DNA from 3 places in the Agrobacterium sp. K11 genome. Region 1 is predicted to be linked to each of the others. Evidence: riboswitches for the same ligand, from Rfam matches in the RefSeq annotation. Region 1 holds a riboswitch; each other region holds the start of a gene.
What was found. Region 1 has a riboswitch for cobalamin ahead of AC5SEO_RS05875 (CbtB domain-containing protein). Riboswitches for the same ligand answer to the same signal wherever they lie in the genome.
Positions count from the first base shown of each region.

Region 2: it holds a riboswitch for cobalamin, as region 1 does, so the genes downstream of both, AC5SEO_RS02545 (ABC transporter substrate-binding protein) here and AC5SEO_RS05875 (CbtB domain-containing protein) in region 1, are expected to answer to the same signal.
Region 3: it holds a riboswitch for cobalamin, as region 1 does, so the genes downstream of both, AC5SEO_RS19120 (DUF1852 domain-containing protein) here and AC5SEO_RS05875 (CbtB domain-containing protein) in region 1, are expected to answer to the same signal.

Region 1 is NZ_JCAHRB010000003.1:139,823-143,096, reverse strand. It holds gene AC5SEO_RS05880 (c-type cytochrome) at 34-954, shown strand; cobalamin riboswitch at 1,046-1,270, shown strand; gene AC5SEO_RS05875 (CbtB domain-containing protein) at 1,437-1,619, shown strand; gene AC5SEO_RS05870 (CbtA family protein) at 1,631-2,347, shown strand; gene AC5SEO_RS05865 (hypothetical protein) at 2,352-2,666, shown strand; gene AC5SEO_RS05860 (type 1 glutamine amidotransferase family protein) at 2,772-3,274, opposite strand, start outside.
Region 2 is NZ_JCAHRB010000002.1:178,871-182,144, reverse strand. It holds gene AC5SEO_RS02550 (FecCD family ABC transporter permease) at 1-780, opposite strand, end outside; gene AC5SEO_RS02545 (ABC transporter substrate-binding protein) at 777-1,808, opposite strand; cobalamin riboswitch at 1,974-2,209, opposite strand; gene AC5SEO_RS02540 (GNAT family N-acetyltransferase) at 2,249-3,127, opposite strand.
Region 3 is NZ_JCAHRB010000010.1:160,510-163,783, reverse strand. It holds gene AC5SEO_RS19125 (hypothetical protein) at 1-766, shown strand, start outside; cobalamin riboswitch at 1,544-1,756, shown strand; gene AC5SEO_RS19120 (DUF1852 domain-containing protein) at 1,861-2,838, shown strand; gene AC5SEO_RS19115 (methionine synthase) at 2,863-3,274, shown strand, end outside.

The DNA of each region.
Region 1 (3,274 bases):
TGATCTCATCAGGTGATAATGGGGAGAGGGGTCATGGCCTCCATTTGGACGAAGCTCGCGGGCGGGATCGCGGTGGCGGCCATTGCCGGTTTCGGCATTTTCGCCTGGGTGACCGCGCCTGTGCGTCAGGCACCCAGCCACTGGGTGAGCCTTGGCGAGCCGGACCTTGCCAATGGCGAAACGCTGTTCTGGGCGGGCGGCTGCGCAAGTTGCCATGCGGCACCAGATGCCAAGGGCGATGCGCTTTTGACGCTTTCGGGCGGGCAAGCGTTGAAAAGCCCCTTCGGCACCTTCCATGTGCCCAATATTTCCTCCGATCCGCAGCATGGCATTGGCGGCTGGACGCTTTCGGAATTCGGCGATGCGATGACGCGCGGCGTCGGCAAGAACGGCGAACATCTCTACCCGTCCTTCCCTTACGCCTCCTATGCCCGCATGACGCAGAAGGACATCAACGATCTCTTCGGTTATTTGCGGGTTCTGCCCGCCAGCCAGAATGACGCGCCGGATCACGAACTGCCGTTCCCCTTCAACATGCGCATGGCATTGGGCGGCTGGAAATTCCTCTATTTCGATACATCCGCGCCACCCCGCGTCGAGCTTGCCGATGCCAATGCCGAATTGCTGCGCGGCCAATATCTGGTGGAAGGCCCGGGCCATTGCGGCGAATGTCACACGCCGCGCAATGCGCTTGGCGGTTTTCTCGATGGCAAATGGCTGGCCGGTGGTCCAAATCCCGAAGGCGAGGGCCGCATTCCCGATATCACCCCCGGCTCGCAGAGCGTCGGAAGCTGGGAGGCGGCCGATATTGCCAACTATCTGGAAACCGGCTTCACCCCGGAATTCGACAGCGTCGGCGGCTCCATGGTCAAGGTGCAGCAGAATATGGCGCATCTGACGGCCGAAGACCGCAATGCGATCGCCGCCTATCTGAAGGCCATCCCGGCACGGTAGCCCTTTGCCGTCATGCCGGACTTGATCCGGCATCCAGCCGCGGCGCGCAATTCTCACGCCGGCCTGCCATTGACTCCCACCCACACCCATCGGATAACGATCCTGTGATGGTTCCTTCCGGGCGTTCCGGAAGGTGAAAAGGGAACACGATAGGGAGACATCCTCATTCGTGGCTGCCCCCGCAACTGTGAGCGGAGAGCCTGAAACGAAATGCCACTGGTAAGCATCTCGCCGGATATGGGCGAGGGCAATGCCGGGAAGGTGTTTCAGGTTTTGACCCGTAAGCCAGGAGACCTGCCATCACGGAAATGTCCATGCCGGCGGGGTGTCCGGAAGAGCGGAATTTCAGGGTGGTGGTGCTTGAACGTGCCGCCCTGTGTCAGTCTCGTATCCCCGTGGTGAAGTGTATCGCATGCGGCTGCACGGCGTTTGCCGTTCCGCCGCGTCTAAAGGCGCGGGGTCGCGCCGTAAGAGGGGTCACCATGTCCATCAACCAGAATACGGCAAATGCCGCCGTTTCAGCAAAAACGGGCAGCTTCGCGCAATCGCTGACGGCGATCGTGCTTGGTCTGTTCGTCGTCGGTTTTGTCGGCTTTTCGCATGTGGAAGCCGTTCACAACGCCGCGCATGACACGCGTCATGCCAATGCTTTCCCTTGCCATTGAGGGGAAAAAGCATGTCGTTCTTTCGCAATATCGTTTTTACTGCCGTCCTCGTCGGCATCGTTGGCGGCTTCGCCGTTTCGGCCATGCAGGCTTTCGGCACCACGCCGCTGATCCTGAAGGCGGAAACCTATGAAAATGCCGGTGGCGAAGCGCCCCACAGCCATGATGCTCCGGCCACGACCGGCGCTGCCGTTCCCGCGCACGAACATAACGAGGAAGCCTGGTCTCCGGCCGACGGCTTCGAGCGCACCGCCTATACGGTCGCCGCCAACGTGCTGACCGCCATCGGTTATGCGCTGGTGCTGACCGGCCTCATCTCGCTGCGCGGCACCGATGCCGGCTGGCGCGAAGGCCTTTTGTGGGGTGTGGCCGGTTTTGCCGCCGTCATGCTTGCGCCGATGATCGGCCTGCCGCCGGAACTGCCGGGCAGCCCGGCGGCCGCGCTTGAGGCGCGTCAAATCTGGTGGCTTTCGACGGTTGCGGCGACCGCAGGCGGCATTGCGCTGATCGCATTCCGCCGCGAACCCTGGGCAATCGTGCTCGCACTGGTGTTGATCGTTGCTCCACATGTGGTGGGCGCGCCCCTGCCGCCGGAAGGTGAACATGCGCTGGCACCGCTGCCGCTGGAACGACAGTTCATCGTCGCCGCCACCGTGACCAGCTTTGTCTTCTGGGCCTTGCTCGGAACATTGAGCGCGTTTTTCCTGAAGCGCTTCCAGCAGGCTTGAAACCATGCAGGGCGCAGCCGAATGGAGTGAGGAACTCGATGCGCTGCGTTTTGCCGTTCCCGGTCACGGCGCTTTCTGCGCCGTGCATCGCCTTGCTTTCAAGGCAGTCCTTGGCGTCAGCCCGGAACGGGAAGCGGCGCTCGCCTATTTTCATGAGAATGAGGCTGCCTTTACGGCCGCAGCCCTTGCCAAGATAAAACGCTCGGCTTTGCCGGCCGGTCGCAGTCTGCATCTCAACAGCCGCGATATCCGCCGTGCGATTGCGGGGGAGGGCGGGGATGTCGCGCCCCGTGTCTGCCGGGTGCTTGATCGGGGGTGATTTGTGATGGTCTCGCGGCTTAACTTCTCCACCACCCTCATTCCTGTGACAAGCACAGGAATGACGATGAGAGGATCCGCAAAACTCTCGATGCCAAGGTGAGCCTCACCGGTGCTCCGCCGCAAAAACCTGAAGTTCCGCCTCGGCTTCCGGACCAAAGAGGCCGAGGTGTTTCAGAATTTCCACTGCGAAACTGACGGGTGCACTGCCGGCTGCGGTTACGATGCCGCCATCGCTGACCGCCTTCGGCTGGTCGCGATAGAGCGCTTCGCCGCGATAGGACGGATAGGCCTTGTGAGAGGCGAGCGAATTGCCGGTATGGGCGACGTCATCAAGGGCGCCCGTGCCTGCAAGCGCGCTGGCAGCCGCGCAGATGCCGGCAACCAACCGGCCCTTCTCGCGAAACCGCTGTACCAGCCCGCCAAGATCGACAGCCGTTCCCTTTTCCCAACTGAGGCCGCCGGGAATGACGAGCGCATCGATGTTAGCAGGATCAAGTGCATCATAGGATGTGTCGGGCGTAACGTTGAGCCCGCCCATTGAAACCACGGGCCGGCCGTCCGGGGTTGCGTAAACGATCTCGACGCCGAGATAGCCGCGCGCGGCGG
Region 2 (3,274 bases), on a different contig from region 1:
CATGACTGCCGTCATGACCGCCGAAACCGAGATCAGCACCGCATAGACCCGGCGCACCGGAATACCGAGCGAAGCTGCTGCCTGACCGCCGAAAGCGAAAGCATCAAGCGCGCGTGCGTACCAGAGGCACACCCCAAGACCCGCAATACTGACCGGCAAAGCCAGCCAGACATCCGGCCAGCGCACGCCCGAAAGATTGCCCAGCAGCCAGAACATGATGCCGCGCGCCTGTTCGGCATTGGCGGATTTGGTGACGATGAACGACGTCATGGCGTTGAACAGTTGCGAACCGGCGACCCCCGCCAGGATGATGGCGCTGTTGCCGTGCCCTGCCCGCACCGCCAGAAGGCTGACAAGCGAAAAAGCCACAAAAGCCCCGATCAGGGCGCCAGCCGGCATCGTCAGGAACCCCGCCCCGAAGCCCAGAAGCGCCACGGCCACGGCCCCGGTTGAGGCGCCTGCGGAAATACCGAGGATATAGGGATCGGCGAGCGGGTTGCGCAGAAGTGATTGAAGCACCGCACCGGCCAGCGCCAGCGAGGCGCCACAGCACGCGGCAACGACGGCGCGGCTGAGGCGGTAACTCCAGACGATGCCCTCATCCAGCGGCTCCAGCGGATAACCCGCATGGAAGACACGATTGGCAATGGTCTTTGCCACCACGTCGAATGGAATGGCAGTCTCGCCGATGGCCGCACCGGCCATCAGCGCGACGAGCAGCAGGGCGAGTGCGGCAAAAGCCAGACCCGCCCTGCCGAGATTGACGGAAAGACCGTTCACTTGGCGAGACCGGCTGTGGAAATCGCCTCGGCCAGCGTTTCAATGCCTTCGATCGTGCGGATGGTCGGGTTCATCGCCTGCGCGTCCATTTCGAAGACATGGGCCGCCTTGACGGCGGGCATGATGCTGGCAACCGGATCGGTAGCGAGGAACTTGAGCTTGACGGCGACGTCATCGGCGGGGAAACGCCGGCGGTCCATCTTGCCGGCAACGATCACGGACGGATTGGCTTTGGCGATGGTTTCCCAGCCAACAGTCGGCCATTCCTCATCGCTTTCGATAACGTTCTTCAGCCCGAGCGCGGACATGATGTAACCCGGCGCACCATTGCGGCCCGCCACGTAAGGATCGATATCCAGCTCGGCGCTGGAGAACCAGAAGACTGCTGAAATCTTGCCATTCGCCGAAGCGATCTTGGCGCGGGCGGCTTCCTCACGCTTTTTCAGGTCGGCAACGACTTCCTCGCCGCGATCCTGCACGTTGAAAATTTTCGCAAGGTCGCGGACCTCTTGGTAGATCAGGTCCATGGTGAAAACGGACTTGCGCACGCCATCGCCGCCGCCGGAATTGTCCTTGCCCATGCAATCGGCAGGGGAGGTATAAACGGGAATACCGAGTTCGGCGAATTGCTCCGGTGTTCCGACAACGCCTTCGGGACCGATCTGCCACTGGAACTGCGTCGTCACGAGGTTTGGCCTCTTGCCAACCACCGCCTCGAAGCTCGGATCATTGTCGGCAAGCCGCTCCACCTTGTCATTGGCGTCTTCGTAACCCTTCAGAACCGGGCCGATCCACAGCGCCGTGCCCACCACCTTGTCGGCCACGCCGAGCAGATAGAGAACCTCGGTCGTGCTCTGGCCGACCGATACTGTGCGGGCGGGCGCCTGCTTGAAGGTGATTTCGTGGCCGCAGCTATTGATCGTCAGCGGATAGGTGGTTTCGGCAGCCTGAGCGGCACCGGCGGGCAAGGCCGCTAGTGCGACAGCCAGAAGACCGGCGGAAACCGGCAGGCGTTTGAAATGAAACATATGTTCTCCAGTCTAAATAAAGTGGCGTGATCCGCAGGCCGCGCGTCAAAACGCGTAGTGACAGAGCGACAACAAGTGTGGAGATGGAGAACGGGACTCTAAATACGTTTCCGCGGACGGAAAGGTCATAATCAGCTCCTCTTCCGGGCATCCCCGCCCGTAACGATGGTCAATATTATGACGGCAGGTCTCCTGGCTCGCGAATATGCGCCGTTCATCTGCCTTCCCGCACCTTGAAGGGTGCAGTGGCATGACGCTTTTCAGGCGTCACGAGGATGAACGGCAATCCGCTTACAGTTGCGGGGGCAGCCACGGCATTGGGCGATAGAAATCACCCGCACCATGTTCCCTATTAATCCCTTTGCCGTTCGGCTTCAGGAACCGTCGCTTTCTGACATAAGGGGCAAGCGCCGGGGCGTCAATTGCGATAGTGCCGCAGCTCAGCACAAAGACGGACCCGCCAACGCGAAAATTTTTGTAGCGCCGGAAGGCGCCGGTTGCGGTGCGTCTTTGGACATGGCGGTAAGGGTTTCAATCACCACCAGCCCGGATTGCGCAATAAAATCAATAAAGAGACTATTGTCGCCGATGGTGTCGAGGCGCACCAGCTCATCGTCCAGATCGGTAAAATGCCGCCTCACAAGCGCAATCGCATCCATGTCCGCACCCGCAACGACCGGACCGATAATGTGGCCCCGCCCCGCCGCACGGCGCAGCGCAAAAGCGGTAAGACGGTCTGCCTCAAACACACCGTAACCCGCATTCTGCGTCAAAAGTCGCTGCAAAACGTTCCGGCGCGAAACGCCAAAAGCCGCCCGGTCTAGTTCCACCACATCAGTCAGATGACCTGCGGATAACGGCTCTATTCGTTGTTTTCTGCCGGGCGGCGGTATCTCGAAAAGGCAATTCGCCCTTCCCCGGAACAGATATACTTTTTCCGTATCACCGGCAAAACCCAACCTTGAAAACAACCGCCGCGACGCTCCCGTCGCGTTCAACCGCAGGGAGACAGTGGGGAATTTCGCGACAAGTTTCTGCACAAGCCATGGTGCTACGCCCTGCCCCTGCAAACGGGGGGAAACAATGACCATGCCAAGCGTCGCAAACCCCTGATCATAGGGAAAGAGCATCGCGGTTGCGACAACACGGTCGATCTCATCGAGCGCAGCGAGACCCACGCCGCATTGCCGCAGAAAACACCATTCATTCGCGTGATATCGCCATCCGACGGCCATGGAGAGTGCATGCAGATGATCGGCAGCCACGTCCGCGATATCCACGGTCCGCAACTCGAAACTATCGACTTTGAGCAGGTCCATAACCAACGGCCCTCTTCCCCTACGGCTCACAACCTTCATCCGATCCCGGCCTAGCCCACGACATCCGACGGTAGCCGGTTACGCCAGCACGAATTTTCTGAAAGCACTGGAAGGTCACAACAATCTACCGAAATCATTCGCATTTCA
Region 3 (3,274 bases), on a different contig from region 1:
TGCCAGTGAACGATTAAGCAATCCGTCCTATGTGCAGGCAGCGACCAAACTCATGCGCTGGATCGATGCGCATACGGCGGGCGTCCGCGATATCGGCTACACAGGTGGCACATTCGGTCATGAGCCTGCACCGGCCAAACTCGAGTGGAAATCGACGGAACATAATCTCGATGTGTATGCCGTTGCGGGTTGGCTCGCCGAAATTGAGGGAGCGCGCGCCTGGCAGGCGATGCGGGACAAAACACGCAAATTTCTTGATGCGATGTGGAATGAGCAGCAGGGACGGTTTTACGTCGGCAGCCTACCCGGAAGCGACACACCCAACTCGAGCCAGTCCGGAATAGATTCCGAGCTCTGGCCCATTCTCGCCGTGCCGGAGTTTCGGGGCCGCAGTGGGCGTGTTCTGCATTGGGTTGATCGGCATTATGCGGTTGCGGGAGGTTTTGATTTTAACGACGATCGGGATGGTGTGTGGCTGGAAGGTACGGCCCAGGCCGCGCTGGCATTTCAGCAGGTCGGCGATGCCGAGCGGGCCGAGGCGCTGCTTGCCACCATTGCCGCACAAATATCTCCCGATAACCTGATCTACGCGACAGTCGGGGACGAACTGACGACCGGGCTGATGATCGGGCCGACCTCGACATTTGCCGACTTCAAATATTTCAGGTTGCCGCATGTCGGGGCTACTGCCTGGGCAATCCTTGCAGCGAAAGGCTGGAACCCTTTTCTTAGAAAAAGCGGTTGTATTCGTCTTTGTGAGGGATAATCGTTCGTCTCGGCGGCAGCAGAAGGATATTGCTCCAGGCCGTTGCGCCGGAGATTGAAAACTGGGACGCATGTCGCTGCTGAAAGCGGCGAAAAGCGTAAAACCGCAACGTTGACTGCCGACTGGCAGTTCCAGTGTTTCAAGCCTAACGGTACGATCAACGAAGCCGAATACCGCCCACTGCCAGACCTGTCAGATGCCCGGTGCGGATCGGAACTTCCTGTGCACCTTCAACGACATGCGGCGGTCCGAAGGACCGAGCACAGATTCGGCGATGCTGTCGCGGATACGCGTCCGTGATGTTATCGGCCCGCTATTTAAGGGTGCTTGCCTTCGCTCATTCGCTATTTAATTCAAACGCCGATCCCTTAAATAGCGCTGCGCCGGCACAGTAGGGCATGTCCGAATAGCATCCCAACCTCCAGCGGGGCCGCTTCGTTGAAACGCCTGTGGCAGCCGAAATCATGCGCGCCTCCGGTTTCACCAGGCTGCTCCCGCGCCAGGAACTGTTCGTGGTGTGGTCTGATCCTTTCAACTGCGTGGCGCGAGACGTCTACTATTTCCCGGAAGCTGTCATCACGCATGCTTACCTGCGCTTGTCGGAATCGAACCGACAGTCGACGATTCATCTTTAGTTTGCCACGGCCAGGTCCGCGTATGTAAGAATCGCCTGACAACGCCGAATGCAACCTACTCGGTCGGAACCGACAATGGAAACGTAGACTTAAGGACATAAAGATATCGTTATGTGATGTTGACCGATGACGTGGCTTACAATATGGTCGTCACGCCTAAGGTTCCCCAGTCGTTGCACGCAACGTGCCGGGGCTAAGAGGGAAGTCGGTGCTCCGTGTCATGCGGAAAAGCCGACGCTGCCCCCGCAACTGTAAGCGGCGAGCTGAAGTCCAATATGTCACTGGTTTACCCCGGGAAGACGGACGGAAGTGATGATCCGTGAGCCAGGAGACCTGCCTTTGGTGAAATAACGTCCACGGGCGGGGTGTCCCAGTGTGCCGTAGCAAAGGCTGCATTGTCGCGGCCCGTCTTGCTATGCGTCCGCAGACCCATGCCCCCCAACTTTATAGGGGCACAACATGTCTCAGACCTGCATTTTTACGATCACGAGCGTACCCTTCGATGAAACCTATCGTCCTTCAGAAAATACGCGCATCACCACCAATTTCGCCAATCTGGCCAGGGGCGAAAAGCGGCAGGAAAACCTGCGCAATGTCATGCGCATGATCGACAGCCGCTTCAACGCCCTCGCTCACTGGGATAATCCCAAATCGGACCGATACTCGGTCGAGTTGGAGATCATTTCGGTCGACATGAGCTTCGATGTCGCAGGTGAAAAATTTCCCCTCATCGAGATACTGAAGACGACGATCATCGATCACAAAACCAGTGAGCGTATCGACGGCATTGTGGGGAATAACTTCTCCTCCTATGTGCGAGACTACGACTTCAGCATTGTCCTGCCGGAGCATAACAAGAGCGTTCCTGCCTTCAGCATTCCGGCCGACTTCGGCGACCTGCATGGAAACCTGTTCAAGTCTTTTCTGCGGTCGGATGCCTACCGCTCGTACTTTCGCAAGCCGCCGGTCATTTGCATCAGCGCCTCGACCAGCAAGACCTATTACCGGACCGAAAATCATCACCCCGTGATGGGCGTCGAATACCGGCAGAATGGGTTCTCGTCCACCGACCAGTATTTCGGGAAAATGGGATTGCAGGTTCGCTACTTCATGCCTGCAGGCAGCGTTGCGCCGTTGGCCTTCTACTTTGTTGGGGACTTGCTGGGCGACTACTCCAATATTGAGCTAATCGGCGTCATCAGCACGATGGAAACGTTTCAGAGAATTTATCGCCCCGAAATCTACAATGCGAACGCAGCAGCCGGGACATTTTACCAGCCCAACCTGAAGCACCAGGACTATTCGCTGACCCGGGTCATTTACGATCGCGACGAACGAAATCGCTTGGCGGTGGATCAGGGTAAGTTCACCGAAAAACACTTCATCAAGCCATACCGCGCCGTCCTTGAGCAATTGTTTGCTCACCGCCCCGCCTGAGCATCACTTAGAAGAGGTCCCATCGTGAAGAAACTTCTCCCCACATCGACGGCTGGCAGCCTGCCGAAACCCTCCTGGCTTGCGCACCCCGAAAAACTGTGGTCGCCCTGGAAGCTGGAGGGCGAGGAATTACTGGAAGGCAAGAGAGATGCCCTGCGCCTTTCACTGGACGATCAGCAACAGGCCGGCATCGACATCGTCAGTGATGGCGAGCAAACACGCCAACATTTCGTCACGACTTTCATCGAGCACCTCGACGGGGTCGATTTTGCAAAACGCGAGACAGTCAGAATTCGCGATCGCTACGATGCGAGTGTCCCAACAGTCGTCGGCGCCGTGTCTCGCCAGAAGTCCGTGTTCGTCGAAGACGCCAAGTTTTTGCGCCAGCAGACCAAACAACCCATCAAATGGGCGTTGCCGGGTCCGATGACGATGA